Regions from separate parts of the Rossellomorea marisflavi genome, predicted to be linked through region 2. Evidence: predicted binding sites of a transcription regulator. Region 2 holds the regulator's gene; the other holds the start of a gene.
What was found. The regulator NrdR, encoded in region 2, represses ribonucleotide reductase genes. The targets are predictions, from matches to a motif close to AACACNATATATNGTGTT.
Positions count from the first base shown of each region.

Region 1: K6T23_RS14195 (vitamin B12-dependent ribonucleotide reductase) is a predicted target of NrdR. The motif match lies at 5,889-5,906, and genes of this name have one in related genera.

Region 1 covers NZ_CP081870.1:2,697,767-2,713,369, reverse strand. Annotated here, with positions in the region: gene gcvT (glycine cleavage system aminomethyltransferase GcvT) at 3-1,106, shown strand; gene gcvPA (aminomethyl-transferring glycine dehydrogenase subunit GcvPA) at 1,122-2,468, shown strand; gene gcvPB (aminomethyl-transferring glycine dehydrogenase subunit GcvPB) at 2,461-3,924, shown strand; gene K6T23_RS14205 (rhodanese-like domain-containing protein) at 4,238-4,621, opposite strand; gene K6T23_RS14200 (lipoate--protein ligase family protein) at 4,834-5,670, shown strand; gene K6T23_RS14195 (vitamin B12-dependent ribonucleotide reductase) at 6,005-8,566, shown strand; gene K6T23_RS14190 (LysR family transcriptional regulator) at 8,651-9,535, opposite strand; gene K6T23_RS14185 (acetoacetate decarboxylase) at 9,681-10,427, shown strand; gene K6T23_RS14180 (ketopantoate reductase family protein) at 10,441-11,469, shown strand; gene K6T23_RS14175 (patatin-like phospholipase family protein) at 11,646-12,521, shown strand; gene K6T23_RS14170 (SA1362 family protein) at 12,544-12,906, opposite strand; gene K6T23_RS14165 (YqhR family membrane protein) at 13,132-13,695, shown strand; gene aroQ (type II 3-dehydroquinate dehydratase) at 13,786-14,238, shown strand; gene K6T23_RS14155 (M24 family metallopeptidase) at 14,241-15,308, shown strand; gene efp (elongation factor P) at 15,346-15,603, shown strand, end outside.
Region 2 covers NZ_CP081870.1:3,009,726-3,025,328, reverse strand. Annotated here, with positions in the region: gene K6T23_RS15845 (response regulator transcription factor) at 1-5, shown strand, start outside; gene pnpS (two-component system histidine kinase PnpS) at 2-1,789, shown strand; gene hflK (FtsH protease activity modulator HflK) at 2,016-2,981, shown strand; gene hflC (protease modulator HflC) at 2,974-3,909, shown strand; gene polA (DNA polymerase I) at 4,136-6,766, shown strand; gene mutM (DNA-formamidopyrimidine glycosylase) at 6,782-7,609, shown strand; gene ytaF (sporulation membrane protein YtaF) at 7,673-8,308, shown strand; gene coaE (dephospho-CoA kinase) at 8,340-8,942, shown strand; gene K6T23_RS15805 (hypothetical protein) at 8,943-9,242, shown strand; gene K6T23_RS15800 (glyceraldehyde-3-phosphate dehydrogenase) at 9,166-10,194, shown strand; gene speD (adenosylmethionine decarboxylase) at 10,638-11,018, shown strand; gene K6T23_RS15790 (cytosolic protein) at 11,154-11,534, shown strand; gene nrdR (transcriptional regulator NrdR) at 11,607-12,062, shown strand; gene K6T23_RS15780 (replication initiation and membrane attachment family protein) at 12,126-13,511, shown strand; gene dnaI (primosomal protein DnaI) at 13,521-14,447, shown strand; gene ytxC (sporulation protein YtxC) at 15,085-15,603, shown strand, end outside.

The DNA of each region.
Region 1 (15,603 bases), 310 kb from region 2:
CCATGTCAGAACTGAAGCAAACGCCTTTACACGATCTTTACCGCGAGTATGGAGGAAAGACGATCGATTTTGGAGGATGGGCCTTGCCCGTACAATTCTCCGGGATCAAAGACGAGCATGAAGCCGTAAGGAGCCGTGCAGGTCTTTTCGATGTCTCCCATATGGGTGAGATCACGGTGAAAGGGGAAGGTGCCCTTGAGTACCTTCAACGGATGATGACCAATGATCTGTCCAAATTGAAGGACGGAGGCGCTCAGTACACCGCCATGTGCTACGAAGACGGAGGGACGGTCGATGACCTTCTCGTTTATAAAAGGAAAGATCACGATTATCTCCTTGTGGTCAACGCATCCAATATCGAGAAAGATTACGAATGGCTCATCCATCATGCAACCGAAGGGGTCGAGCTGACGAATCGTTCAGGCGAAATCGCCCAGCTTGCCATTCAGGGGCCGCTCGCGGAGAAGATCCTCCAGAAGCTAACCGAGACAGATCTCGGCAGCATCGGGTTCTTCAAGTTCCAGGATGAGGTCATGATCAGTGGTCACGAAGCTCTCGTATCAAGAACGGGTTACACAGGGGAAGACGGGTTTGAAATCTACTGTGCATCGGATTCCGCACCGGCGCTGTGGAAGGAAATCCTTCAGGCGGGTGAAGAGGAAAGAATCGTACCTTGTGGCCTTGGTGCCCGTGACACTTTGCGATTCGAAGCGAATCTCGCACTCTATGGACAGGAGTTGTCGAAGACAATCACGCCCATCGAAGCGGGAATCGGTTTTGCGGTGAAGGTGAATAAAGACATCCCGTTCATCGGCCAGGAAGTCCTTCGCAAACAAAAGGAAGAAGGGGCACCTCGTAAGCTGGTCGGGATCGAAATGATCGACCGCGGCATCCCTCGTCATGGATACAGTGTATTTTCAGGGGAAGAGCTGATCGGGGAGGTCACAACCGGTACCCAGTCGCCGACACTGAAGAAGAATATCGGTCTTGCACTTATCAAGAAGGAATTTGCCGAGCCCGGCACTGAAGTGATCGTAGAGATCCGGAATAAACAATTGAAAGCCGTTGTAGTGAAGACACCATTCTATAAGAGAACTGGCAAATAGGGAGGACTGACGTTCATGAAGCATCGTTATTTACCGATGACAGATCAGGATCAAAGAGAAATGTTGGACAGCATTGGAGTCGACACCGTCGATGCCCTTTTCGAAGATATTCCAGAAGAAGTCCGCTTCAAAGGCGACTATAACATTAAAAAAGCTAAATCCGAGACGGAACTCGTCAAGGAACTGACGGCCCTGGCAGCTAAAAATGCCGATCTCAGGAGTCATGCAAGCTTCCTTGGGGCGGGTGTGTATGATCATTACATGCCGATCATCGTGGATCATGTTTTGTCACGTTCTGAATTCTATACGGCCTATACGCCGTATCAACCGGAGATTTCACAGGGGGAACTCCAGGCGATTTTCGAGTTCCAGACCATGATCTGTGAGCTGACAGGGATGGATGTAGCCAACTCTTCCATGTATGACGGAGGTACATCCCTTGCTGAAGCCGCCATGCTTTCAGCCGGTCAGACCCGTCGCAAGAAGGTGCTCGTATCAGCGGCGGTTCATCCTGAATCCAAAGATGTCCTGCGCTCTTATGCGAAAGGTCAGTATATCGATGTAGTAGAAATCCCCCATAAAGATGGGGTGACAGATCTTGAAGGGCTAGAGAACCTCATCGGAGATGACGTGGCAGCTGTGATTGTTCAATATCCGAACTTCTTCGGACGTATCGAGGATCTTCAGGCGATGGAAGCCATCACCCATGGTTCGAAAGCGATGTTTGTCGTCTCTTCCAACCCTCTTGCACTCGGAGCACTCACACCACCGGGCAAATTCGGTGCCGATATCGTTATCGGAGATGCGCAACCGTTCGGAATCCCTAGCGCATTCGGCGGACCGCACTGCGGGTATTTTGCCGTCAGTAAGAAGCTTATGCGAAAGGTACCGGGTCGTCTTGTCGGTCAAACGGTGGATGAAGACGGTGTCCGCGGGTTCGTTCTGACCCTTCAGGCAAGGGAACAGCATATCCGTCGCGATAAAGCGACGTCCAATATTTGTTCGAATCAGGCGCTGAACGCCCTGGCGGCTTCCGTTGCCATGACGGCACTCGGGAAGCAGGGGGTTAAAGAGATGGCGATCCAGAACATCCAAAAAGCCCACTATGCCAAAAATGCCCTGAAGGCTGCCGGGCTCGAAGTGGCATTCGAAGGACCTTCCTTCAATGAATTCGTCGTCAAATTGAAGGCTCCGGTCAGGGATCTCAATCTTCATCTCCTTCAAAAAGGGATGATCGGGGGATATGATCTCGGTCTTACGGACGAAACGCTCGCCAACCATATGCTCGTTGCCGTCACGGAACTTCGCAGCAAAGAAGAAATCGATGCATTTGCTAAAGAATTGGGGGATTATCATGCATAAGAAGGATCAGCCTCTTATTTTCGAACTCACTAAAGAAGGACGCGTAGGATACAGCCTCCCTGAATTGGATGTTCCTGCGGCAGATCTTTCAGATTTGATTCCGGCCGAATTCATCCGCACAGAGGAAGCCGATCTGCCTGAAGTGTCCGAGCTTGATATCATGCGTCATTACACGGCCCTTTCAAAACGCAACCATGGAGTCGACTCCGGCTTCTACCCGCTTGGGTCATGTACGATGAAATACAATCCAAAGGTGAATGAATATGTGGCGCGCCTCAATGGATTTGCCCATATCAATCCACTTCAGGAGCCTGAAAGTGTACAAGGGGCACTTGGTCTCATGTATGACCTCCAGGAACATCTGAAAGAAATCACCGGGATGGATGAAGTGACCCTCCAGCCGGCTGCGGGAGCTCATGGGGAATGGACCGGGCTTATGATGATCCGCGCCTTCCACGAAGCGAATGGCGATACCCAACGTACAAAGGTCATCGTTCCCGACTCTGCCCACGGGACCAACCCTGCGAGCGCAACAGTTGCTGGTTTTGAGACCGTTACGGTCAAGTCAAATGAAGACGGCCTCGTTGATCTCGAAGATCTGAAGCGGGTGGTGGGTGACGATACAGCGGCCTTGATGCTCACGAACCCGAACACACTCGGGCTCTTTGAAGAGAATATCCTCGAGATGGCTTCCATCATCCACGGTGCCGGCGGCAAGCTCTATTACGACGGAGCGAACCTCAATGCGGTCCTCTCTAAAGCAAGACCGGGGGACATGGGCTTTGACGTTGTCCATCTAAACCTTCATAAAACGTTCACCGGTCCCCACGGGGGAGGCGGACCTGGGAGCGGTCCTGTCGGAGTAAAGGAAGATTTGATTCCTTATCTTCCAAAGCCGATCCTCGTCAAAAAGGGAGAAGACTTTGTATTCGATTATGACCGCCCTGAAAGTATCGGAAGAGTGAAACCATACTACGGGAACTTCGGGATCAATGTGCGTGCCTACACGTATATCAGGACGATGGGGCCGGATGGTCTGCGCGCCGTGACGGAGAATGCCGTACTGAACGCCAACTATATGATGAGAAGACTAGCTCCTCACTTCGATCTTCCATATGACCGTCATTGCAAGCATGAGTTTGTGATTTCCGGAAAACGTCAGAAGAAGCTCGGGGTGCGTACCCTTGATATCGCGAAGCGCCTCCTCGACTTCGGCTATCATCCACCTACCATCTACTTCCCATTGAATGTAGAAGAGTGCATGATGATCGAACCGACGGAAACCGAGTCGAAGGAAACCCTTGATTCATTCATCGATGCTATGATCCAGATCGCGAAGGAAGCGGAAGAAAATCCAGAAATCGTCCAGGAAGCTCCTCACACGACGGTTGTGAAACGCATGGATGAAACCTTGGCGGCACGAAAACCCGTCCTTCGATATCAGAAAGAAGTTTAATGCAAGAAAAGAGAAAAAGGTTGGACTAAACGAAAAAAGTACATTTCCGTGCAAGACTACGTTTTCCGCGGGGTAGCCCGTGAGCCTCCTCGGCAAGCCTGCGGGGTCTCACATCAGCTACTCTTCCCGCTGGAGTCTACGTCTTGGACGCCAATCAACAGCTAGGACCAATGAAATAGACATTATGAACAAATTAAAAACCCGAATTCATTGACAAATGAATTCGGGTTTTACTATGACTGAAACACTTTTATCCCAGGCTCGTTTCTAAACGAAAAAAGCCTCCGGTACCCTGATGGGCACCCGGAAGGCTTTATTTTTTGTGCTTGATTTTCCCTGTCCACTTTTTGAATCCACCTTTTAATTGGTGGAGGTCACGGTAGCCGAGACGACGGAGCATTTGAGCCGCCCTGCCGCTTCTCATGCCGCTCTGGCAGTAGAGGTAGACGGGCTGGTCTTTACGGATCTCTTTTTGTCTCATTTTCAGTTGAGAAAGTGGAATGTTTCTGGCGCCAAGAATATGACCGTTGTTATATTCATTGGTTTCGCGGACATCGATCAGCTGGGCTTTACGGTAGCCTGCGCGAAACTCTTCCTCTGAGAGTGTGTTAACGATTCTTTTTTGATTGAAATATGTAATGAGTGAATACGCTGCGATTGCACCGATTACAATCAATAGGATATATAAAGCTTCCATCCATTCATGCTCCTTTCTACAAATGCGCTATCTACTATTATATTCATGATGGCAAACATAATCAAAAGATTTTTGAAATAAAGTTCAAACACTTTCCAATCGGTTTCCCTTTGTTTTTTACCGGGTATTTGATAGACTAAGTAACGGATTAGAACGGTCTGACATTTGTGACCGATACATAATACTGCGAACATAAGAATGAGGTATGCATAATGGAAAAGGAAATATGGAGATTCATCGATTCCGGTCACTGCTCCCCTTCTTTCAATATGGCATTGGATGAAGCGCTCCTTGACTGGCACAGCGAAGGGAAGATCCCTCCCACGATCCGATTCTATGGCTGGGACCCGGCGACCCTTTCAATCGGATACTTCCAAAAGGTAGAGAAAGAGATCAACATGGAAAATGTGAAAAAGCATAATCTGGGCTTTGTGAGAAGACCGACAGGAGGCAGGGGCGTCCTTCATGAGCACGAACTTACCTACAGCGTCATCGTCTCCGAAGATCACCCAGATATGCCAAAGACGGTAACGGAAGCGTACCGCGTCATTTCCGAAGGGATCTTACAAGGGTTCCGGGCCCTCGGTCTGGAAGCATATTTTGCCGTGCCGAAAACGGCGGAGGAGCGGGAAGGATTGAAGAATCCGCGCTCAGCCGTCTGCTTTGATGCGCCAAGCTGGTATGAGCTCGTGGTGGAAGGCCGCAAAGTGGCAGGCAGTGCCCAGACAAGACAGAAGGGTGTCATCCTCCAACACGGATCCATTCTCCTTGACCTGGACGAAGACAAGCTCTTCAGCCTCTTCAACTATCCGAATGATCGTGTGAAAGAACGCATGCAGCGCGCATTCAAAAGCAAGGCCGTCGCCATGAATGAAATCAGTGCGGAACCGGTCACCATGGAGATGGCCAAGGACGCCTTCAAGAAAGGGTTCGAAGACGGTCTCGGAATCGGATTGGAACCGTATGAGCTGTCACCTGAAGAAACACAATATGTAGAAAAGCTCGCGAAGGAACGCTACGAGTCCGACGAGTGGAATTACAAAAGATAATTTTTATTTTTTGCAGGAAATAGAATAAATGCCCGCTATTTCAAAGTTTGTCGGGTATTGGATAATATCAACATTGAAAATCATAGAAATGGGTCGATTTCCGATGGTTTATTCCGGTTAATCTCCATTTTTCTAATGTTCTTGAAGGATTGTCCACTTGACAAATGAAGGGCGAAATGAACCTCGGCACAACATATGGTGTGGGACTTAAAATTCTGACCACTATATGTTGTGTTTTATTGTTGCTTTTCTAAAGTCGCTGTGATAACGTTAGTTAAGGAAATCAAACCATCATGTATCGCAGAGAAACATAGAGCTAGAAGGAGTTGTCGATATGACTGTTGCGTCGAAAGAAAATATGAGTTTAAACATTGAGAGATTGAATGAAGATATCCGTTTGTTCCCACAGGTGCACGAGATCACCCCGGATATGAAGACTACCCATAAAGGTGTATCCCGCCTGGTGATGATCGACCGATACTCATTCAAGGATACCGAAAAAATCACCCTCTCAGCAGGTGACTTCGTTGTTCTGACCATCAAGGAAGATCCGAAGTTCCCGGCACGAGGCCTTGGATATATCAAAGAAATCGATTTTGAGAACAAAAAGGCCCACGTCTGGATCGAAGAAGAATACCGGAGTGCAATCGAAAAGCCGGAGGAAATGGAAACGGGAATCGTCCTGCGTAATCTGGACGTCATCGAAAAGCCCCTTGAAGTATTCTACGAGCAGATTGCCAAGCGTAACGCAACAGGTCTGGCGGAAGTGGAAGAAACTCCTGAACTGAAGCAAGTCTGGTTCGAAAAATTCTATCATGAATTGGTGAACCTGCACTTTGTACCGGCAGGACGCGTCCTTTACGGGGCAGGAGCAGGAACGGATGTTACATACTTCAACTGCTACGTCATGCCGTTTGTGCAGGATTCACGTGAAGGTATATCCGAACACCGGAAACAGGTAATGGAAATCATGAGTCGCGGCGGCGGGGTGGGAACCAATGGTTCTACACTGCGTCCGCGCAATACGCTAGCGAAAGGCGTGAACGGCAAATCTTCAGGGTCTGTATCGTGGCTTGATGATATTGCCAAGCTTACTCACCTTGTCGAGCAGGGCGGTTCACGTCGCGGTGCCCAGATGATCATGCTTTCAGACTGGCACCCGGACATCGTGGAATTCATCATCTCGAAGATGCAAAATCCACGCATCCTCCGCTATTTGCTTGAGAATACGGAAGATGAGACCATCAAGAAAGCGGCCCAGGATAAATTGAAATTCACACCGCTTACCGAACAGGAAGAAGCGATGTATCAAGGGATCCTGAACTACAGACATATCCCTGGCTACGGAGGCTTTGATGAAAAGATCCTGAGAGGTGCAGAAGAGAAGCTGAACACCGGTGGGACCTACAGCGTTCACAATCCGGAGTTCCTCACCGGCGCCAACATCTCAGTCTGCCTCACAAGCGACTTCATGGATGCAGTCGAGAATGACGAAGAATATGAGCTGCGCTTCCCGGATGTCGAAAGCTATGATGCCGACACGATGGCATTCTATAATGAAGAGTGGCATAACGTCGGAGATGTTCGAGAATGGGAACAGATGGGCTATAAAGTGAGAACCTACCGCAAGATCAAGGCGAAGGAACTCTGGAATCTGATCAACGTATGTGCCACATACTCTGCAGAACCTGGAATCTTCTTCATCGACAATGCCAATGATATGACGAATGCAAAAGCATACGGTCAAAAAGTCGTAGCAACCAACCCTTGCGGTGAACAGCCTTTGGCTCCCTACTCCGTATGTAACCTTGCTGCCGTCAATCTCGCTGAATTCGCCGATAAAGATGCGAAAACCGTTGATTTTGAGAAGCTTAAGCAAACGGTCGAAGTCGGCGTGCGCATGCAGGACAATGTCATCGATGCGACTCCATACTTCCTTGATGAGAATAAAACACAGGCACTAGGTGAACGTCGTGTCGGTCTAGGTGTCATGGGACTTGCCGATCTTCTGATCTACTGTGAGAAAGAATACGGCTCAGAAGAAGGAAACAAGCTCGTTGATGAAGTATTCGAAGTCATCGCGACGACAGCCTATCGTGCGTCCATCGAGCTATCCAAAGAAAAGGGAAGCTTCCCGTTCCTGGTCGGAAGCACCGATGCTGAAACACAAGCCATCCGTGAACGCTTCACACAGACGGGCTTCATGGAGAAAATGCCTGAAGATGTGAAGGAAGGGATCTTAGAGCACGGAATCCGTAACTCCCATCTGTTGACGGTTGCACCAACCGGATCGACCGGAACGATGGTAGGGGTATCCACAGGTCTTGAGCCATACTTCTCCTTCACCTATTATAGAAGCGGAAGACTCGGTAAATTCATCGAAGTCAAAGCGGATATTGTAGAAGATTATCTTTCAAGAAATCCAGGAGCCAGTGCAGATGAACTGCCTGAGTGGTTCGTTTCATCCATGAGCCTGGCACCGGAAGCACATGCGGACGTTCAATGTGTGATCCAGAACTGGATTGACAGCTCCATCTCCAAAACGGTCAACGCCCCGCGCGGTTACACTGTAGAGCAGGTGCAAAAAGTGTACGAACGCCTCTATAAAGGTGGCGCAAAAGGCGGTACCGTGTATGTAGACGGAAGCCGTGATTCACAGGTCCTCACCCTCAAAGCGGAAGAAAACAGCTTTGATGATGAAGAGGAAACTATCGTAGAAACAGCGAAAAAACCCGTTGTCCTTGTAGACACGATCCAGGATGTGCGCTCGACTGATGTGACCATCGGATCGGAAGTCGGCAACACATGCCCGGTTTGCCGTAAAGGGACAGTCAAAGACATGGGTGGATGCAACACATGCACAAACTGTGGTGCACAGCTCAAATGCGGACTGTAAGCTGATAGAGAGAAACACCTCTTTGGATGTATTCCATCCAGAGAGGTGTTTTTTTGTTTTAGAAGTGCCATCCGAAGGGATGGATCAAATCCTGAATAAGTCATGGTGCTCTTTATAATATGAAACGATAAAATTACGAAGACCATTAGTCGAGGAGCTCATTACCTTGTTCTTTCTCCAATACAGTCTGACCGGGTAAGTAGCAGAATGATCCGTCAATGGACGATAATTCAATCCAAGGGTCCTGCAACTAGAAACAGGAAGGAGAGCCACTCCTTGGTCCAGTTTGATGATTTCAACCAACAGATTCGAATCTACTTCGAATGCTGATTTGGGGATGAAACCAGCACGTTCACATAGCATGGACGTAAACGTGCGGTATTCTTCGTTATTGGCCAGGGTGATGAAGGGGTCATCGGCAACATGATGAAGCGATAGTTCGGCTACCCCAGTCAATCTGTGATTGGAGGGAAGTGCCAGAACAATATCTTCATTCACAAGCAAGCGGCTTTCCAACTCTTCATCCTGTACCGTATCACCTGCTATACCTAGTTCGATATCCCCTCGTTTCAAACTCGATAGGATATCGGTTTTTCCCGTGATGGATTGAATGATTGTTGTCTCAGGAGCGCAATTGATGAACTCACTGATCAGGCCGGAGAGGAACCGGGGGTTGGATATGGCAATCTTGATCGTGTGGGCCAGGTGATGCTCTTCACGTTCAATTTCAGCTTGTGCATTCTCCAGTTCAATAAAGATACGGTTCACATGTTTCAAAAGGATCTTACCGGAAGAGCTCAGTTGGATATTCCTCCCTTTCCGATCAAATAGGGACGTCCCCAGTTCATCTTCCAGTCGTTTTATGGTCAGACTCAGGGAAGGCTGGGCAATCTTAAGTTGTTTGGCGGCATTAGAAATATGCTCGGTATAGGCCACGGTCTGAAAATATTTGAGTTGTAGAAGTTCCATCCATCATACTCCTTCAAAACATTTACTGAGATAAATATATCCATATATTATTATGTATTAGATTAAATGTAAATGAAGGAGTAAGCTCATGATAGAGGTTCAGTTCAGTGAACCTCACTGACTATGAATGGAAGGTGCGATCACGATGAAAATTGATGTGAATACCATTTCGAAAAATCTCACAACCCCATTAACAGCACCGGCTTATCCTTATCCGGCTTACAAATTCATCAACCGGGAATACCTGACGATTCTCTATCGGACGGATGAACAGGCATTGCGTGAAGCGGTCCCGGAACCACTGGAAATCAATGAGCCCCTCGTGAAATTCGAGGTCATGTGGATGCCGGATGTAACTGGTCTGGGTGCATATACAGAATCAGGTCAGGTCATCCCTGTCCGCTTCAACGGCGAAGAGGGTGATTATGTGCACTCGATGTACGTGGACAATTTCCCAGCGATTGCGAGCGGTAGGGAGCTGACGGCGTATCCAAAGAAGCTGGGCGATCCTAAGCTTTATGTCGATTCCGACACCCTTGTTGGGACCCTGGATTATGGTTCACTCCGGGTTGCAACGGCCACCATGGGGTATAAGCATGCTGAAATGGCGAAGGAAGAAGCGCTTGAAGAGATCTGCCGGCCGAATTACATGGTCAAGATGGCAACAGATTATGAAGGGAATCTCAGGATCTGCGATCTCGTGCGCACTCAGATAACAGATATCAACGTGAAGGGGGCATGGAGCGGCCCTGCCAGACTGCAATTATTCGAACACGCACTGGCGCCGCTTGCCGACCTTCCCGTATTGGAAGTAGTATCGGCATCCCATATCCTGACAGACCTGACATTGAATGCAGCAAAACCGGTATATAACTATCTGGAGGAAAAATAAGGAGGACATTTTCATGAGAATCGCAGTATTGGGAGCAGGTTCACTCGGAACCATCGTCGGAGCATATCTTGCCCACGGGGGGATGGATGTAGAACTGATTGATTCATATAAAGAACACGTCGACAGGCTGAATGAAGAAGGGGCCAAAGTCATCGGTACGACGGAATTTCACGCCAGGGTCAAAGCCATCACCCCAGCGGAGAAAGCAGGGACCTATGATTTGGTCCTGCTTCTTACCAAACAATTGTATAATGAAGCGATTTTACAAGAGATTCTTCCTTTCTTACATGAGGGTAGTGTCGTATGTTCCCTGCAAAATGGAATACCGGAAGAAGTGGTCGGTTCCATTATCGGAAAAGAACGTGTGATTGCGGGTTCTGTTGAATTCGGTGCCACATTCATAGAGCCGGGTGTATCGAATCTTACAACTGAATTTAGCCAATTCAAACAGTATGCGTTTCAGATCGGCGAGTTGAACGGGGAAACAACTGACAGGATCCAGGAAATCAAATCCATCCTGGACCTTGTAGGAGGCACGCATATTTCCGATAATCTGGTGGGGACCAAATGGTCGAAGCTACTGATTAACAATGCTTTCAGTGGTTTATCTGCTGCGTTGAACGGTGAATACGGAGACGTCCTCGACGATGAAACGGGTATCACCAGTGCCGTCCATATCGCAGATGAAACCATCAAGGTTGGACATGCCAATGGTGTCCATTTTGCCAAAATGGGCGGATTTGACGTGGAATCCCTTGAGTTGGAAAGTGAACATGAGATCGAAGCCCGCATTCAAACACTGAGGGCCGTGATGGAGCCATCAAGATTGCTGCGCGCAAGCATGCTGCAGGATTTGGAGAAAAATAGAAAAACCGAAATTGATTATATCAATGGGGTTGTACCGAAACTGGGAGAAGGCAAGGGCATTTCGACTCCTTTCAATGAAATGGTCGTGAAACAGGTGAAGTTTGCCGAAGAAAGTCAAACGGTTCCGGACTTTGATGTGAATGTTCAGGCATTTAAAGAGCTGTTGGCACACTGATCCGTGCTTTTTTCATTACCGATGGCTCTCTATATGAAATAAAATCATGCAGAGGGGGAGAAGCACACGGGTGCCGCTCCCCTTTTTGGTATCAATGAATTCTTTCGATGAATGACGTCTAAAATCCATCTTTCTTCATTAGGTATGTAATAACACCCTATGAAAGGGGGAGAAGGATGGAAATTGACGGCGTATTTTCAGGAGGAGGCATAAAGGGGTTTGCCCTCATAGGAGCCTATCAGGCGGTGGAGGAAAAGGGTTATACATTCAAGCGGTTGGCAGGTACAAGTGCAGGTGCGATCATATCGGCCTTCATCGCAGCCGGTTATACGAGTAAAGAAATTGCGCAACTGATGGATGAAGTCGACGTAAAGACGTTCATGGATGCATCACCATTTTCCTTGCCGATCATCAAGTGGTTCATGGTCTATTTTCGTCTGGGGTTGTATAAAGGTAAAGCCTTAGAGGCGTGGATCGGGGAGAAGCTTAAGGCGAAGGGGGTCGAGACGTTTGCGGATCTGCCGCCACATTCCCTCAGGGTCATTGCATCGGATCTTTCCAACGGAAGGATGATCGTACTTCCTGATGATCTGGATGGCTACGGGATACCGAAGGAAACATTCCCGGTTGCAAGAGCGATCCGGATGAGTGCAAATCTCCCCTTTTTCTTTGAGCCGGTGAAGTTGAAATCCCTCGAGGGAACAAGCATCACCGTGGATGGTGGAGTCCTGAGCAACTTTCCTATGTGGCTGTTCGACAAAGAGACAAACAAATCAGAGAGACCTGTTCTTGGGGTGAAGCTGAGTCACGATCTGACTGATCAGCCTAAGAAAGTGATCAAAAATGCCATTGAGCTGTATCAGGCTTTATTCACAACCATGAGGGATGCCCATGACGCCCGCTATATCTCCCGGAAACACGAGCGGAATATCGTGTTCATCCCGACAGAAGGAGTCATGACCACCGATTTTGAGTTGGATGGGTCACGAAAGTCTGAGCTCATTGAGTTTGGAAGGGCCAGGACGGCTGAATTCCTGAAGTACTGGCATTAAAAAAAGAACAACCATTCCTCCTTTAAAAAGAGGCGCGGTTGTTCTTTTTGCTTTTTTTGCCTTCTATAACCGTCAGATTGGCGCTGGATTTCTTTCGCACCGGACGTTTCTTTGACACGTTTGAGACTTGAGGCTTACTGGCAGGCTTACGCTTATGCCTCTTTTTGGACATTTTGGCCGCTTTAACAAACGCTCTTTGCTCGTTGTTACTGCCTGTACGGCGACCGCTGAACCACTTGCGGTAAATGAAGTAGATGATACCGATCACGGCGGCAGTCACTAAGATCTGTCGCAAAAGACCCAGGGGATTGCCGATGAGAAGGGAACCAAGTCCCACCGCGGCGAGTATCATAAGGGAAAAGACGAATAGGTTACGAGCGTTCAACAAAGCCACCTCCTTACCATATATGCAGACTTTCATTCTATACGTATAGTTTAGACCGATTTAACATTTTTTAACCTACTATTTTTAAAAAACAAAGGTACGATGTTCCCGATCATTCGGGCGTATATCCATTTTACTAAAAAATGAAAGAAAGCACTAGAAAGAGCACCGATTTTCTCGCATGAGCCTTTTCGTTTCGGACATACTACGACGGAGGTGATACTAATGGCAGAAGAAAAAGGACAGCATGAAAAGGTTCAAGAAGGAAGTGCAGAGAGCAAAAAGGATCCTGGACTCGAGCAAAATCAGAGCGAAAAGCCCCTGTCTTTTGCGGCACTCGTCGTCATCACGGGATTCATGGGGGGCATATTCTGGAGCGCCATCGCATATCTGTGCTATTATTTCTCTTTTACGAAAATCGAACCGACCGTCATCTTTGAACCATGGGCGGCGGGGGACTGGGTCGACAAGTGGATCGGGATGGTCTTGGCCATCCTCGCATACGGAATCATTTCCATCGGGGTGGCTTTCGTTTACTATGCCATACTGAGAAAGTTCAAATCCATGTGGGTAGGTGCGGCATACGGGGTGGCTCTGTTCCTGTTATTCTTCCTCGTCCTGTACCCATTGTTCCCGAGCATCGGCTCACTGATGAAAATCGGTCTGGATACATTCGTGACCAGTCTGTGTCTCTATATCCTGTACGGCGTCTTTGTCGGTTATTCCATTTCGTATGAGGAAAATGAGCTGAGGGCGAAACACGGGAGTACAGACCAAGTTTCCCAGTGAGGGATCGTTATCAGACAATTTTGTAGGTATCAGCATAGCTTTATGATAGAATGTTCATGATGAACATTCTATTTTTTTAGGGGAATACATATGCAGAAAACGATCCTGATATTGAACGGACCGAATTTAAACAGGCTCGGAAAAAGGGAGCCCGGTATCTATGGTAGCGAGACCCTTGCCGACCTGGAAGAACGATTGGGCCACAAAGCAAGCGCCATGGGATATGCAATAGAAGCATACCAGTCCAATCATGAAGGGGAACTGATCGACTGGATCCATCGCGCTGAAGACGAAGGGGCAGCCGGAATCATCATGAACCCGGGTGCATTCACCCATTACAGCTACGCCATCCGTGATGCCGTGGCAGCGGTGGACATACCTTTCATTGAAGTGCATATTTCCAACATCCATGCACGGGAATCCTTCCGGCATACGTCCGTCATCGCTCCTGAAGCGTTGGGTCAGATCGCAGGTTTTGGTTTCCTAGGGTACGAAATGGCCATGGATGCATTGGACAATTATCGAATGGGGAGAGGGAAATAAACATGACAAAAATTGACCGTTTACGCGAATCTTTGAATGAACGAAACATTGATGCACTCTTGATTACAAGTGAATTCAATCGCCGCTATATGACCAACTTCACGGGATCCGCAGGTGTGGTGCTCATTTCAGCGGATAAGGCGCTATTCATCACGGACTTCCGCTATACCGAGCAGGCTGCGGAGCAGGCTATCGGATATGATATCATCCAGCATAAAGGTCCGATTCACGACGAGGTAGCCAAACAGGTCCAGGAACTTGGACTGAAGACGGTCGGCTTCGAGAAGGACTATATGACCTATGATGCATTCACCACCTATCAGGCTGCCCTGAGTGCCGAATTCGTCCCGGTGTCGGGTGTAGTGGAAAAATTACGCTTGATTAAGACTCCTGAAGAGATTAAGATAATTAAGTATGCTGCGGACATCGCCGAAGCTACATTCAAGCATATCCTGGATTACATCAGACCTGGTTTGACCGAGCTGGACGTTTCCAATGAAATGGAGTTCTTCATGCGGAAGCAAGGCGCGACCAGTTCTTCATTCGATACCATCGTCGCATCGGGACTCCGTTCTGCCATGCCTCACGGGGTGGCAAGCGAGAAAGTCATTGAAAAAGGGGATTTTGTAACCCTTGACTTTGGTGCATACTATAATGGATATGCTTCAGATATGACAAGGACCATTTCTGTCGGTGAGCCCAGCGAGAAGCTGAAGGAAATCTACGGCATCGTCCTGCAATCCCAATTGATGGCTGTCGAACAGATCAAACCCGGCATGACCGGTAAGGAAGCTGACGCCATCAGTCGAGACTACATAACCGAAAAAGGGTATGGGGACTGTTTCGGCCATTCACTAGGACACGGGATCGGACTTGAAGTCCACGAGGGTCCCGGGCTATCATTCAGATCGGAAACGACCCTTGAGCCGGGTATGATCGTCACGGTAGAACCTGGTATTTACGTACCGGGTGTCGGGGGCGTGCGGATCGAGGATGATCTGGTGATCACTGAGGATGGTAATGACAACCTCATGCATTCGTCGAAAGAATTGATCATCTTGCCATTCTGATGGCAGACAGGATTATTATATAGTAGGAGGAACATACATGATTTCAGTTAATGATTTTCGTACAGGACTAACCATCGAAGTAGACAACGGGATCTGGCGCGTGATGGATTTCCAACACGTTAAGCCTGGTAAGGGAGCGGCTTTCGTACGCTCCAAGCTACGTAACCTGCGTACAGGTGCGATCCAGGAGAAAACATTCCGTGCAGGTGAAAAAGTGGGCAAAGCCCAAATTGATAACCGCCGCATGCAATATCTTTATGCCAATGGGGATATGCACGTATTCATGGACAACGAG
Region 2 (15,603 bases):
CATGACCAAGTATAGGACGAAGCTTCTTCTGGCGCTCATCACCCTCATCATCGGCGTGTTGATCGGGCTGGGCCTTCTGCTTGGACAAATCTTCAAGAATTTTTATCTGGAGACGCTGAACTCCAGGATCCAGAAAGAAGCAAGACTTCTTGCCAATTCAATAGAAGAAAACGGACCGCTCCAGGGAACGAATCCTTCCATCATCAATGAGCTCAGCGATATTCTCGATGTTCGAATCACCCTGCTGGATGAGGACGGGAAGGTCATTGACGATACGAAAAGACCGAATTCCCTCGGGAATCAGAAGCAGAAGGAGATCATCGCATCCATCAAGGATGACTGGGATGTGAAGGATCGTCACAAGAAGGTGGTCGATGAAGGCAGGGAGTTCCGTTACTATTGGTATCCCCTCAATCAGAAAGGGAATCAATCCGACGGACTCCTCATCATGAGTACCGAGGTGGATGAATTCGAAGAAGGGAATCAGCAGATTTGGCTGGTCCTGACGATTTCCCTCGTACTCGCCCTTGTTCTGATCATCATCCTGGGATCAAGGATCACCGTACGATATACAAAACCGATTGAATCGGCCACCAATGTAGCCATGGAGCTTGCGAAAGGGAATTATCGTGCCAGGACCTTCGAGGATCGACTCGATGAGACCAGCATGCTGAGTTCATCGATCAATATCCTGGCCCGTAACCTTCAGGAAATGGTCAATGCCCAGGAAATGCAGCAGGACAGACTCACCACCCTGATCGAAAATATGGGAAGTGCCCTTCTCCTCATCGATCATCGCGGGTTCATCGTATTGACCAACCGCACCTTCCGGGAATTTTTCGATTTGGAGGAAAAGGACCTGCGGAAGGTCCGCTATCATGAAGTGATCCATTTTCAAGAGGTGAATCGATTGGTGGAGGAGATCTTCATGACAGAGAAGCGGGTCCGGAAGCAGATCCTTCTTCCTTACCAGATCGAGCGGAGGCACTACGAGGTATACGGGGCTCCGATCATCGGGCATAACAATGTGTGGAAAGGGATCGTCGTGGTCTTCCATGATATCACGGAACTAAAAAAGCTCGAGCAGATGAGAAAAGATTTTGTCGCCAATGTGTCGCATGAATTGAAGACGCCGATCACATCGATCAAAGGCTTCTCTGAAACCCTCCTCGATGGGGCGATGAAGGATGAAGACACCTTGAGGAATTTCCTCGACATCATCCTGAAGGAAAGCGACCGTCTTCAATCACTGATCCAGGATCTCCTTGAGCTATCAAAAGTGGAAAAGAGCGGGTTCGAGCTCTCCCTTCAAAAGGAGTCCATATCCGGTCTCATCGAAGAGATCTTACCAATACTGAACGAGCGTGCCAGGGAAAAGGGCATCACCCTGGATGTGCACAATGAATCCCCGGTCCTCGCAGAGGTGGACAGCTACCGGTTGAAGCAGGTGTTCATCAACCTGATCAGCAATGCGATATCCTACACTCCCCAAGGCGGGATCGTGGAAGTCGGAGTGGAGGATGCAGGCAAGCAAGTGCTTGTCTCCATAAAGGATAACGGGATCGGAATCGCCCAAGAGGAGATTCCGCGTATATTCGAACGCTTCTATCGGGTTGATAAAGCAAGGAGCCGGAACTCTGGAGGAACCGGTCTGGGCCTTGCCATCGTCAAGCACATCCTGGAGGCCCATGAGGCGAAGATCGAAGTCGAGAGTGAACTGAATCAGGGGACGACATTCAAGGTCCTATTGAACAAACAATTTCATGAGGGCATCCATGAAGGGGAATGATGGTTTTTTTACAAACCATTTACAAAGTGTTAAATTCCGGTTAACATACCGGTGATACGATACTAAGTGAAACCCCTTCATCCAAGGTGTTGATGAAAAGACGAGAACCGACCCCGTTCTCGTCTTTTTGCATGGAATTTTTCCCACCATTGTAATATTCCTGAAACTTTTCAGGGGAAGGACCGTATAGATTAGTAGAATGGGTCAGACAAAATGGGGGGATTTCATGAGCTTGAAGCAAACGTATAAGGTGACGGGGATGGTGTTGGGAGCACTGATCCTCATCGCGGTACTGGTGACGTCGTGGTACACGGTGGATGAGTCGGAACAGGCGCTTGTCCTTACATTCGGGAAGGCAGGGGATCCCGTAGTGGAACCGGGCCTGCACTTTAAGATGCCTTGGCCGATCCAACAGGTAGAAACGCTATCAAAAGAAACGTTCACACTTCAATTCGGGTATGAAGAAAGCGAAGGGGAAATCAAAAATTTCCCGAAAGAAACCAAAATGATCACGGGTGATGAATACATCGTCCTGGCCGATTTAGTTGTGCAGTGGAAAATCACCGATCCCGAAGGCTATCTCTTCAATGCCGAAAACCCGAAGGAAATTCTCTATGATGCCACATCCTCATCCATCAGGAGCATCATCGGCAGTTCGCTGATCGATGATGCATTGACCTCGGGAAAGGCCAAGATCGAAGGCGATGTCAGAGACCTTCTGACCAATCTGATAGAAGACTATGATATAGGGATTTCCATCATCGGTGTAAAGCTGCAGGACGTGGAACTGCCGAATGAAGATGTGCGCTCCTCCTTCACGGCCGTAACCGATGCGCGTGAAATGAAAAATACAAAAACCAATGAAGCCAAAAAGTATCAGAATCAGCGCATGAATGAAGCACAGGGAGAGAAGAAGGCGATCATGTCCAAGGCAAAGGGCGACAAGATTGCAAGGATCGAACAGGCACGTGGGGATGTGGCCGTTTTCGATAAACTCTATGATCAATACAAAACCAACCCGGATATCACACGGAAACGTCTGGTTCTTGAAAGCCTTGAAACCGTCCTGCCAAATGCCGAGATCTACATTATGAAAGATGACGGGGAAACCCTGAAGCACTTCCCGATCCGACCGATGGAAGGGAAAGCGAAGGCGGAGGCGGAAGAAAAGGAGGCGAAGGCCGATGAGTAATCCTAACGTCTATCAATTCGAGAAGAAAGAGCGGCCTCCGACAGACTGGAAGCCTTACGTCAGGACAGGGATATTCCTGGTGGTACTCCTTGCACTTCTCCTGGTTGCCTTCACCTCCGTATATATTGTGAAAGAAGGAGAATACAAGGTTGTCCGCCAGTTCGGTGAAGTGGTGCGGATCGACGAAGAGCCGGGCCTGAAGGTGAAGGTTCCCTTCATACAATCAGTGACGACGTTGACGAAGCGGCAGATGACATCGGATGTGACAGAAGCTGAGATCAATACAAAGGATAAAAAGCGGATGCTCATCGATAACTATGCCGTATGGCAGATCACCGATCCTTTGAAGATGATCTCCAATGCACGGAATGTCATCAACGCAGAGGCGAAGATGGAGGATTTCATCTATTCCGTGGTCAGGGCAGAGCTTGGTAAACTGGAATATGAAGAGGTCATCAATGATGAGAAGTCATCGAGAGGGAGCCTGAACGACCAGATCACCGATAAGGTCAATGAACTTCTTGAAAACCAGCAGTATGGGGTGGTGGTCAAAGATGTGCGGATCAAACGCACCGACCTGCCTGAGGCCAATGAGAAGTCCGTCTATACCAGGATGATTTCGGAGCGGGAATCCAAGGCGCAGGAGTACCTTTCCCAGGGGGATGCGGAGAAACAGAGCATCACGGCCGAAACGGACCGTGAAGTGAAGGAGCTCATCGCAAAAGCAGAAACGGAGGCCAATGTGATCAGGGCTGAGGGGGAATCCGAAGCGGCGGTGATTTATAATAAATCATTCTCTAAAGACCCTGAGTTCTATGATCTTTACCGTACGCTTGAAACCTACAAAAAGACGATCGACGATGAAACTGTGATCGTCCTTCCATCCGATTCACCTTATGCCCGCCTGCTGATGGGCTATACTGAATGATCGAAAAGCCTCCTGTCCGGAGGCTTTTGTTGTGCGATGGGAGACTCCAGCCGTTAGCCAGTATGGAAGGGAGGGTCCTCACCCGTTTTCAGCACGATGGGCAGGGCCGGACACCGTGTCCCTCATGGCGGTCAGGGGTGGGGATTTTTCCTTTCAATCCCGGTCATGGTAGAATGGGTATAGAGAAGGTTCATCCTTATGTGATGAACGTACAGGAGGTACCGCCATGTCAAAAAAACTAGTCTTGATCGATGGAAACAGTATCGCATATCGCGCATTTTTTGCCCTGCCGCTGTTGAACAACGATAAAGGTGTACATACGAATGCCGTCTATGGCTTCACTACGATGCTTCAAAGGATCCTCGAGGATGAGAAACCCTCGCATATCCTGGTTGCATTCGATGCCGGAAAGACCACTTTCAGGCATGAAACATTCAAGGAATATAAAGGGGGCAGACAAAAGACCCCGCCCGAGCTATCGGAACAGTTCCCCTACATCCGGGAGCTTTTGGATGCATATGGGATCAAACGATACGAGAAGGAGAACTACGAGGCCGATGACATCATCGGGACCCTGTCACTGAGGGCCGAAGCGGAAGGCTTTGACGTGAAAGTGTTTTCGGGAGACAAGGATCTCACGCAGCTCAGCTCGGATAAAACGACGGTGTGCATCACCCGTAAAGGGATCACGGATCTTGAAATCTATACCCCTGAACACGTGAAGGAAAAGTGGGAGATCACGCCTGACCGTGTCATCGATATGAAGGGCCTCATGGGTGACAGCTCGGATAATATCCCTGGTGTGCCGGGTGTCGGTGAGAAGACGGCGATCAAACTGTTGAAGCAGTTCGGAACGCTTGAAGAGCTTCTCGCTTCCATCGATCAGGTGAGCGGAAAGAAGCTGAAGGAAAAGCTTGAAGAAAACAAGGAACAGGCCATCATGAGCAAGGAACTGGCGACAATCCTCCGTGAAGCGCCGGTGGATGTGGGCCTTGACGACCTCCACTATGATGGGGAGGAAACCCAGGAACTGAAAGCCGTTTTCAAGGATCTCGGCTTCAATTCCCTTCTCGAAAAAATGGGGGAAACCGTCGAGGAAGAAACGGTGGAACAAGAGGAGATTTCATTCGACGTACTGGACGAGATCAACGAGGATCATCTTGCACGGGAGAGCTCCCTCTATATCGAAATGCTCGAGGATAATTATCATACAGGCAAGGTCATCGGGATCGGTCTTCACAATGAAAAGGGAACCTATTTCTTTTCCATGGAAACAGCTGTTGCCTCCCCTGCGTTCAAAGAATGGGCGGAGGACGGTGAATCCGTCAAGCATGTCTACAACGCTAAAGAAACGATCGTATCCTTCTTACGGGAGGGCATCGAAATCGAGGGGATCGACTTCGACCTCTTGCTCGCCTCTTATATCATCAATCCTTCTGAATCGAGTGAGGATTTTGCCACGATTGCCAAAGGACACGGACAGGCCGGCATGAAATCCGATGAAGCCGTCTTCGGCAAAGGGGCGAAACAGAAGGTACCGGATCTTGAGGTGCTGTCTGAACACATCGCAAGGAAGGCGTTCGTTCTCTGGACCTTGAAAGGGACATGCATGGACGAGCTCGAGGAGAACAATCAACAAGAATTGTTTACCGATCTTGAGCTTCCTCTCGCCCTGATCCTGGCCGAGATGGAACACACCGGTGTGAAGGTGGACTGTGATCGTCTGAATGAAATGAAGGATGAACTCGCCGAACGTCTTGTTGAACTGGAGAAGAAAATCCACGAGCTCGCAGGGGAAAGCTTCAATATCAATTCTCCCAAGCAGCTCGGCGTAGTCCTGTTCGATAAGCTCGGTCTGCCTGTCATCAAGAAGACGAAGACCGGCTACTCCACGTCTGCCGATGTATTGGAGAAGCTGCAGTCGAAGCATGAGATCATCGACTACATCCTCCACTATCGTCAGCTTGGCAAGCTGCAGTCCACGTACCTTGAAGGGTTGCTGAAGGTGGTTCATGAGGAAACCGGGAAGATCCATACGCGCTTCAATCAGGCTCTCACTCAGACCGGGCGCCTCAGCTCGACGGATCCGAACCTTCAGAACATCCCGATCAGGCTGGAAGAAGGTCGTAAAATCAGACAGGCATTCATTCCATCAGAAGAGGGCTGGGTGATGTTCGCGGCCGACTACTCACAGATCGAGCTTCGCGTCCTTGCCCATATCGCTAAAGATGAAAAGCTGATCGAAGCCTTCCGGAACGATATGGATATCCATACAAAGACGGCGATGGACGTCTTCGGAGTGGCAAAAGAAGACGTTACATCGAATATGAGGCGTCATGCGAAAGCCGTCAACTTCGGGATTGTTTATGGGATCAGTGACTATGGTCTTTCACAGAGCCTGGATATCTCTCGGAAAGAAGCCGGTGAGTTCATCAACAAATACCTTGAAAGCTTCCCTGGGGTAAAGGATTATATGGAAGACATCGTCCAGGATGCCAAGCAGAAAGGCTATGTCACGACCCTGCTCAAGCGCAGGAGATACCTACCTGAAATCACGAGCAGGAACTTCAACCTGCGAAGCTTTGCGGAGCGTACAGCCATGAACACCCCGATTCAAGGAAGTGCAGCCGATATCATCAAAAAAGCGATGATCGATATGGCAGCCCGCCTTGAAAAGGAAAATCTGAAATCTCGCCTTCTCCTTCAGGTGCATGATGAACTGATCTTCGAAGCGCCGAAGGATGAAATCGAGATCCTGGAAAAAATCGTACCTGAAGTCATGGAACAGACAATGGAGCTTGAAGTGCCCCTCAAGGTGGACTATTCCTATGGCGACACATGGTACGATGCCAAATAGAGAGGAGTAGGACCGGTGCCTGAACTTCCAGAAGTAGAAACAGTCAGAAGGACATTGGAGGTCCTTGTAGTAGGAAAGACGATCAAAGAGGTGGCCGTGAGCTGGCCGAAGATGATCAAGCAACCATCCGAGACGGCTCAATTCACCGACTCCCTTAAAGGTCAGGAAATCCTTGCGATGGGACGACGGGGGAAGTTTTTGATCTTTTACCTGAATGATGTCTCCCTTGTCTCCCATTTGAGGATGGAGGGGAAGTATGCCCTTCATCAAAAGGATGAGCCCGTGGAGAAGCATACCCATGTGGTATTCACGTTCACGGATGGGACGGAATTGAGATACCGCGATGTACGGAAATTCGGGACGATGCACTTGTTCAAAAAAGGGGAAGAACTTCTTCATCTGCCCCTCCTGCAGCTTGGACCCGAACCGTTTGAAGAAGCGTTCACGCCTGACTACCTTCACGGCAGGTCTGCCGGAACCTCAAGGATCGTCAAGGCCGTTCTCCTCGACCAAACCGTCATGGTGGGACTCGGGAATATTTATGTCGACGAAGCGCTATTCCGTTCGGGTATCCATCCCGACCGGAAAGCATCATCCCTGACAGTTGATGAAGTCGGGAATCTGCATCAAAGCATCATCGCCACCCTCAGGGAAGCGGTGGATATGGGGGGGAGCACGATCCGCTCCTACGTGAACTCCCAGGGACAAATGGGGATGTTCCAGCAAAACCTGTATGTGTACAGCAGGAATGGCGAAGCTTGCAGACAATGCGGTACGCCGATCGAGAAGAAAGTATCCGCAGGAAGAGGGACGCATTATTGCCCCCACTGCCAGCGCCTTTAACATTTAACATCTGATAAGCCCATACCATATAGTATTGTATTGATGATTGGGAGGGCTATCAGAATGAACACACTTTTCTCCTTACTACTACTGGCATTTGCTGTAAGCCTTGATAATTTCAGTACGGGACTGACATATGGATTACGAAAAGTCAAAATACCTATAAAATCAATCACCATCATTTCCTTATGCTCTGCATTATGCTTATTGATCGCCATGTTCATGGGTCAAGCGATCTCTGTCATCCTTTCACCCGAATGGGCAGGAAGGGTCGGAGGGTTGATCCTGGTGGCCATCGGACTCGCGGTGCTTTATCAGTTTTTCAGACCGGAGAAGGACACACCCGTGGAAGAGAAAGAAAAGACCTTGATCAATGTGGAAATCAAATCGATCGGCCTCGTGATCCAGATCATGAGGCGTCCGTTGACGGCCGATTTCGACCGCTCCGGAACCATTACCGGCGTCGAAGCATTCATGCTCGGCATCGCCCTTTCCCTTGATTCGTTCGGTGCAGGGCTGGGGGCCGCGCTTTTGAATTATTCTCCTTTTCCACTTGCCATCGCCATCTTCTCCATGAGTTTCATCTTCCTCACCTGCGGATTGCAGTTGGGCGTCTACTTCTCTCATATCAGATGGATCCAGCGGGTCGCCTTCCTGCCTGGCGTCCTATTGATTTGTCTGGGGATCATGCGGTTCTAGGGAATGGTGCTGAACGAAAGGATCGATGAAAGTGGCAAACATCATTGGACTGACGGGCGGCATTGCAAGCGGTAAAAGTACAGTATCGGCATTACTACAAGAAAAGGGGTATACCATCATCGATGCAGATCTTGCAGCACGCATGGTGGTGGAAGTCGGGCAGCCCGCGTACCTCGCCATCGTCGAAGCATTCGGCAAGGGCATCCTACAGGAAAACGGCCAGATCGACCGTGCAGGTCTCGGGGCCATCATCTTCAATGACCAGACGAAACGGAATCTTCTCAATGGAATCGTGCATCCGGCTGTAAGGAGCATGATGCTCTCCCATAAAGACGAGGCCGTTGAAAACGGGAAACAGACCATCATCATGGATATTCCCCTTCTATTTGAAAGTGATCTGACATGGATGGTGGATCGGACGATCGTCGTCACCGTGGAAAAAGACGTTCAGCTCAGCCGATTGATGAAGCGGAACAAAATGACCGAAGAAGAGGCAGCGTCCCGCATTTCCTCTCAGCTCCCCTTGAGGGAAAAAGTAGAGAAGGCAGACGCAGTCATTGATAATAATGGTTCGGTGGAAGATACCTTGAAGCAGGTGGAAGAACTCCTGACTGCATGGGGATTGAAGCCGTGAATGGAAAGTCGCCGGAATTTGTCCGGCGGCTTTTCTATTTTTCCGGGGAGCTTAGTGGACTTTAACCAAGCTGTAAGAAATATGAATAAAAGAAATCGTTATCAGAATGTTACAACATTTCGACTATATGCAAAACTTGGTGGTCAATTCCGTTCAATATGTTATACTATTTTTAGAAAACAAACATATGAGTATAACATTAATATAGAGGGGAGCAGGATATATGATGGCGAGAGTGGCAATCAATGGATTTGGTCGAATTGGGAGAATGGTATTTCGGAAGGCGATTATGGAGGATGACTTGGAAGTCGTGGCCATCAATGCCAGCTATCCGGCAGAAACACTGGCGCATCTGATCAAGTATGATACCAACCACGGTACATTTCAGGCAGATGTGGCAATCGGGGAGGATTCACTGATTGTCAATGGGAAGACGGTAAAGCTACTGAGCAACCGCGATCCGGCTGCCCTTCCATGGAATGAATTGAATGTGGATATCGTCATCGAAGCCACAGGCAAGTTCAATTCTAGGGAGAAAGCTGCCCTGCATCTGGATGCTGGTGCAAGAAAAGTGATCTTGACGGCCCCGGGTAAAAATGAAGACGTTACCATCGTGATGGGGGTCAACGAAGACGCTCTCAAAATCGACGAACATCATGTGATTTCCAATGCATCATGCACCACCAATTGCCTGGCACCTGTGGCAAAAGTGCTTCATGAGCAGTTCGGGATTGAAAACGGTCTGATGACCACGGTGCATGCCTATACGAATGATCAAAAGAATATCGATAACCCCCATAAAGACCTTCGGAGGGCGAGAGCGTGCGGCCAATCCATCATTCCGACGACGACTGGAGCAGCAAAGGCGTTGGCTCTCGTCATGCCGGAATTGAAAGGCAAGCTTCACGGGATGGCACTTCGTGTCCCGACTCCGAATGTATCTCTTGTGGACCTTGTGGTCGATGTGAAAAGGGATGTAACGGTCGATGAAATCAATGATGCATTCACGGCTGCCTCAATGGGCTCCATGCACGGAATCGTTGAATTCACGACGGAGCCACTCGTGTCAATCGATTTCAACACCAATCCCCACTCTGCCATCATAGATGGTCTTTCCACCATGGTGATGGACGATCGCAAAGTCAAGGTGCTTGCATGGTACGATAATGAATGGGGCTACTCCTGCCGGGTCGTCGACCTAGTGAGGTTCACGGCATCCAAGATGGAAGCGGCAGCCGGGGTGAATGTTTGAAAGAACCAATATAAAAAGAACGAACGAACATAGGAACGCATCGAGGATGCGTTCTTTTTTCGTGCTTAAATGGCCTGCCAGGAACCGGAAACCTGCCGGGGTCCACCAGCCTTCTGACCATATCAAAACCCATAGGCACCGTCTGGGCCCTCCACACAAGAAGTACTGGTCCGTATGCAGGCTTTCACGTCGGGAAAATCCATATCCCTGCACACTGGATGCGAGATCGGACCCATGAAAAAACTTTTGAAAATTTATTGCAAATGGGGTTTAAACCAAGTATACTATTTTTCGTGAACTTCTTAACAGCAAATGATTACTGAGTTAACTACTTAAAGGGTTAGGACCTCTTCGGACTAACTTTCCCCCGTGGTGGTTAAGATTTTGCCAAGGGACTTGTTCATTTTGACGAAAAAAATTATGTCAAAGGGGGAAACGATCAAATGGAAACAATGGGTCGTCATGTAATCTCTGAACTATGGGGTTGCGATTTTGAAAAGTTGAATGATGTAGTAGGAATTGAAAAAACGTTTGTGGACGCAGCTCTTAAATCAGGTGCTGAAATCCGTGAAGTGGCCTTTCACAAATTTGCTCCACAAGGCGTGAGCGGAGTGGTGATCATCTCTGAATCCCACCTGACCATCCACAGCTTTCCTGAACATGGATATGCCAGCATCGATGTGTATACATGCGGAGATCTAGATCCGAACATCGCTGCAGAATATATAGCTGAAGCATTGGGTGCTGATACCCGTGAAACAATCGAACTTCCGCGCGGCATGGGACCTGTACAGGTTAAGAAATCACAGGCTCAGGCGCTCTAATAGTTGAATCTTCAAGAGGTGCATGACTCATGCATCTCTTTTTTTTATTTGGAGTTGTTCCCGCTTTCAATGTCTCCATTTTCAATCCTCCGTTTTTCGTGTAAAATGGGGATATACAAAGGGAGGAAAATGATCATGAGCGGAATCAAGACCTTGCTGAAACGTTTTCAATCGGAATGTGAAACATCGGATAAGCAGGAAGAAGAAGTCCTGCAGACCCATTATTATAAATCCATGCAAAGTGGGACATTCAATGCCGTCCTCGAATTGTTCTCCTCTTCCCAGTACGATATCCTGTCCGAATCAAAGGACAGGGGAGAGATCACGATCCGGAAGAACGGGACCCCGCAGCTGTTCATCGTGGCCACGGTCATCGGGGTAAGGCCCCTCGAGACGGCGGTCGATTTCAAACTGAGTACGGATAAGGGGAAGATCCTCGGTACGTATTCCGTCCTGAAGGCGCAGATCAAGAATTATTATGAAGTCCTGGACGGGAAATTAACGAGGGTAAGATAGCGAGAACTTGTGGTGAGCACCACTTTTCTATATCATAAGTGTAAATGAGTTTAGCATAACGGAGCTGATAGTATGAAATGTCCGTCCTGCCAGAATAATGGCACCCGGGTGGTGGATTCGCGTCCGGCTGATGAAGGGCGTTCCATCAGGAGAAGAAGAGAATGTGAAGTGTGCGGGTTCCGGTACACCACGTTCGAAAAGGTGGAAGAACTGCCTTTGATTGTGGTGAAGAAGGAAGGCCTGCGAGAAGAGTTCAGCAGAGAAAAGATCCTCCGTGGTCTTATTAAGGCATGCGAGAAACGTCCTGTCCCATTGGAGACGCTCGAGAAGCTTTCCCTGGATATTGAAAAGGACCTCCGCAATCAGGGGGTGTCCGAGGTCGAGTCCGTGAAAGTGGGAGAGATGGTCATGGATCGCCTGGCGCAGGTCGACGAAGTCGCTTACGTCCGGTTTGCTTCGGTATACAGACAATTCAAGGATATCAATGTGTTCATAGATGAATTAAAAGAACTGATCAAAAAAGAGTGAAAGACCGAGCTGAAGAGTCCATCTTTGGCTCTTTTTCTCTTATGTGTCGAAAGGTAGAGGTCAATGATGAAGAATCACTGGAATGAAATTCAGCCTGTGGATCATTATACGGTCTGCACCAACGGGCTCCTGCAGGAATTTGAGAGGAAGATCATCACATTCTTATATCAGCCCCTGATCGGTCCCGTTTCTTACAGCCTGTATATGAGCCTGTGGGGAGAGGTGGAAGAAAGCAGGCTATGGTCGGCACCTTCCAACCATTATCATCTCATGAATATCCTGTCCATGAATCTCCAGGAAATCCACGAAGCGCGCATGAAGCTTGAGGGGATCGGCCTGCTTAAGACGTACGCGAAGAAAGGGGAGGGCGAGCGGAGCTTCATTTATGAACTTCAGCCCCCGCTGCTGCCCAATGATTTTTTCACAGATGGCATGCTGAATGTGTATCTGTTCAGGAAAATTGGACGGTCCCACTACCTGCGCCTGAAAGAATCGTTCACTGATCGCGGGATGGAAGCGGATAGCTTTACAGATGTCACCCGATCGTTTCAGGACGTATTCTCCTCGGAGAACAGCATCGACTTCCTTCGCCATGAGGCCAATGACGGCTCATTGACGAACGAAGCGAAGGCGTATATCGGCTATGGGAAGAACGATGGCCCTCCCATGGATGATATCGACTTTGATTTCAGCCTGTTGCTCAACGGACTTTCAGAATCCATGGTGCCGAGAAGGGCTTTCACCCCTCTCGTGAAAGAGACGATCCTGAAGCTCAGCTATCTATACGGGATCGGTCCCCTTCAGATGAAAAACATCCTATTGGGTTCCCTCGATTCAGATGAAGCGATTGATGTAGAGCAATTGCGGAAATCAGCCCGTGATTGGTATCAGCTGCAAACCGGCGATGAACTGCCCGATCTGACGCCGAAAGCGAAACCAGTGAACAAAGAAGCCTCCAAACCGTTGACGAGGGAGGAGGAGCTTCTGGAGTATCTTGAAAGCACATCGCCAAAGGATGTCCTCGCTGATATCTCCAATGGAAGTGCCGCATCGAAGTCGGATCTTCAGGTTGTTGAAGAGATTGTCATGACGCAGAAACTGCCCCTTCCCGTCATCAATGTCCTCATTCAGTATGTGCTGCTGAAGACGGATATGAAGCTGACGAAAGGGTATATGGAGAAGATTGCTTCCCATTGGGCCAGGAAGAAAGTGACCACGGCCGGAGAAGCGATGGAGCTTGCAAAGAATGAACATAAGCAATACATGGAGTGGGCATCCGGTAAAAATGAAAAGCGGACCACCCGTAGGAAGCCGATCAGGACGGAGAAACTGCCTGATTGGTTCCAGGAAGATGAGAAAGTCGAGGCGAAAAGTCAGAACGGGGAAACCTATGACCTGGAAGCCGAAAAAAGAAAACTAGAAGAAGAATTGAAGAATTTTCGGAAGTAGGTGAAGGAGATGGAAAGAATCAACCATACACTCAAGAGGCTTGCTGCATCCGGTTCTTTTCAAGAGCGGTATGACGCCATGAGAAAAGAGATCCTGGCGAACCCCGATGTGAAGGATTTCGTCAGGAAGGAGGATGTACCTGGGGATGTGATCGATGCGAATCTGATGAAATTATATGAATACATCTCCCAGAGTAAGGAATGCAGCGGATGTCCTTCCCTGGCTGAATGCAAGAATATGATGGAAGGGTATGAGCCCCATCTTGTTGTGAGGGGACGTGTCATCGATATCGAGTATCATCGTTGTCCGAGGAAAGTCGTGCACGACGAACGGACAAGCTCCCAGCGTTTGATCAAAAGTTTATACGTGCCGAAAGATATCCTTCATGCCTCTTTCGATGAACTTGAGCCCGACTCCAAGGGGAGGGTGGAAGCAATCCGTCAGGCCATGGCCTTCGTACGCGATTACGAAGAAGGCAAGAAGATGAAGGGCCTTTATTTCTACGGAAAGTTCGGTGTAGGGAAGTCGTATCTCCTCGGTGCGATCGCCAACGAGCTCGCCGAGAAGAAGATCTCGTCCATGATTGTCTATGTTCCGGAGTTCTTCCGCGAGATCAAGCAGTCCCTCGGTGATCATACAACCAATGAAAAACTGGATGCCGTCAAAACGGCGCCGATCCTCATGCTCGATGATATCGGGGCGGAAACGATGTCAAGTTGGGGGCGGGATGAAATCCTCGGTACGATCCTGCAGTACAGGATGCTTGAAAACCTGCCGACCTTCTTCACCTCCAACTTCAATCATAGCGAGTTGACCCATCACCTTACCTATTCACAGCGCGGGGAAGAGGAAAAACTAAAAGCCGCGAGGATCATGGAAAGGATCAAATACCTGGCCGCACCCGTTCTGATCGATGGACGTAACAGACGGGAATAGAGTGGCTTGTGCAACCGTGTAGCGAAGAGGCTAAGACAAATATGTTTTAGTCATAGTAAAACCCGAATCGTGCCTACGATAAAGCAAATGATTCGGGTTTTAAATTCGTTTAATGAACATTTAAATTTCATCGTTTCCAGCGGTTGATCGGAGTGTAAGACGAAGACTCCAGCGGGAAGAGTAGCTGATGTGAGACCCCGGAGGCGTGCCGAGGAGGCTCACGGGCTACCCGCGGAAAGCGAAGTCTTGCACGGAGATCATGAGCGGTAGTAAGATCCTATACTGATCGTGTTCGGCATTAAAGGGGCCTCTTTTAGTTTTGTCCCATCCTCTTTTTCAATTGTCCAATGATTACAGAAGTGCCTGCGGTTGATCGGAAGACTCCAGAGGAAAGAGCAGCATGCCAGCCGACTACGATCACGCATACCCCGTCTCGCAAGGGAACGATGGGAAGACCCACATGGATTGTCTTGGTAAAAAATAATCCCTTTTCGTGTTGTCCAGACCTCCTTTGCAGAGTCCCGAAAACGTGCCCGACCCGGACCCGTCCTGTAAATTTATTCGCCCCCCACTTCTAAATTGGCCAGGCCCTCCATATACATAAAGCAGGGAAATGGCTTTAAGGAGGCGGGATCGATTGGTAGAATTGATTTTCAGACGAAAGGCTGATGCACTGCGATGTCAGAAGCATCTGTGCGCACCATCCTGGATAAAGGAAACGCAGATTCAAAGATGCAGCCACTATGCAATTTCGATAGAAGTGAAGACCGACCGTGATAGAATCAGTCTTGGAACAAGCCTGACGACCTTCATCATCAACGAGATGTGGAAGGGGTGGACGGAAGAGACCCTTAAAGCGGATTATTATTACAATGATCCGGAGGAAGTGGACCAGATCTGCGCCATCATTTCAGAAATGAGGAGCGGGGAACGACCGGAACTGACGGAATTCTTGACCGACTGGGATGAGAGTGGGCTCGTGTTGGGAGAAGTTCAGAACCTCCTCTGCCATCCGGCACCTGTCACGTTCGATTCCTTTGCGACATTCAGGTTGAAGAACCTCCATGATAAATGGAGGGAGATGCTCGGACTTGCCATTGATGAGTACAAGATGGAGCAGGAATATCAAGTGTTCATCCAGATGCTGAGGGAGTAT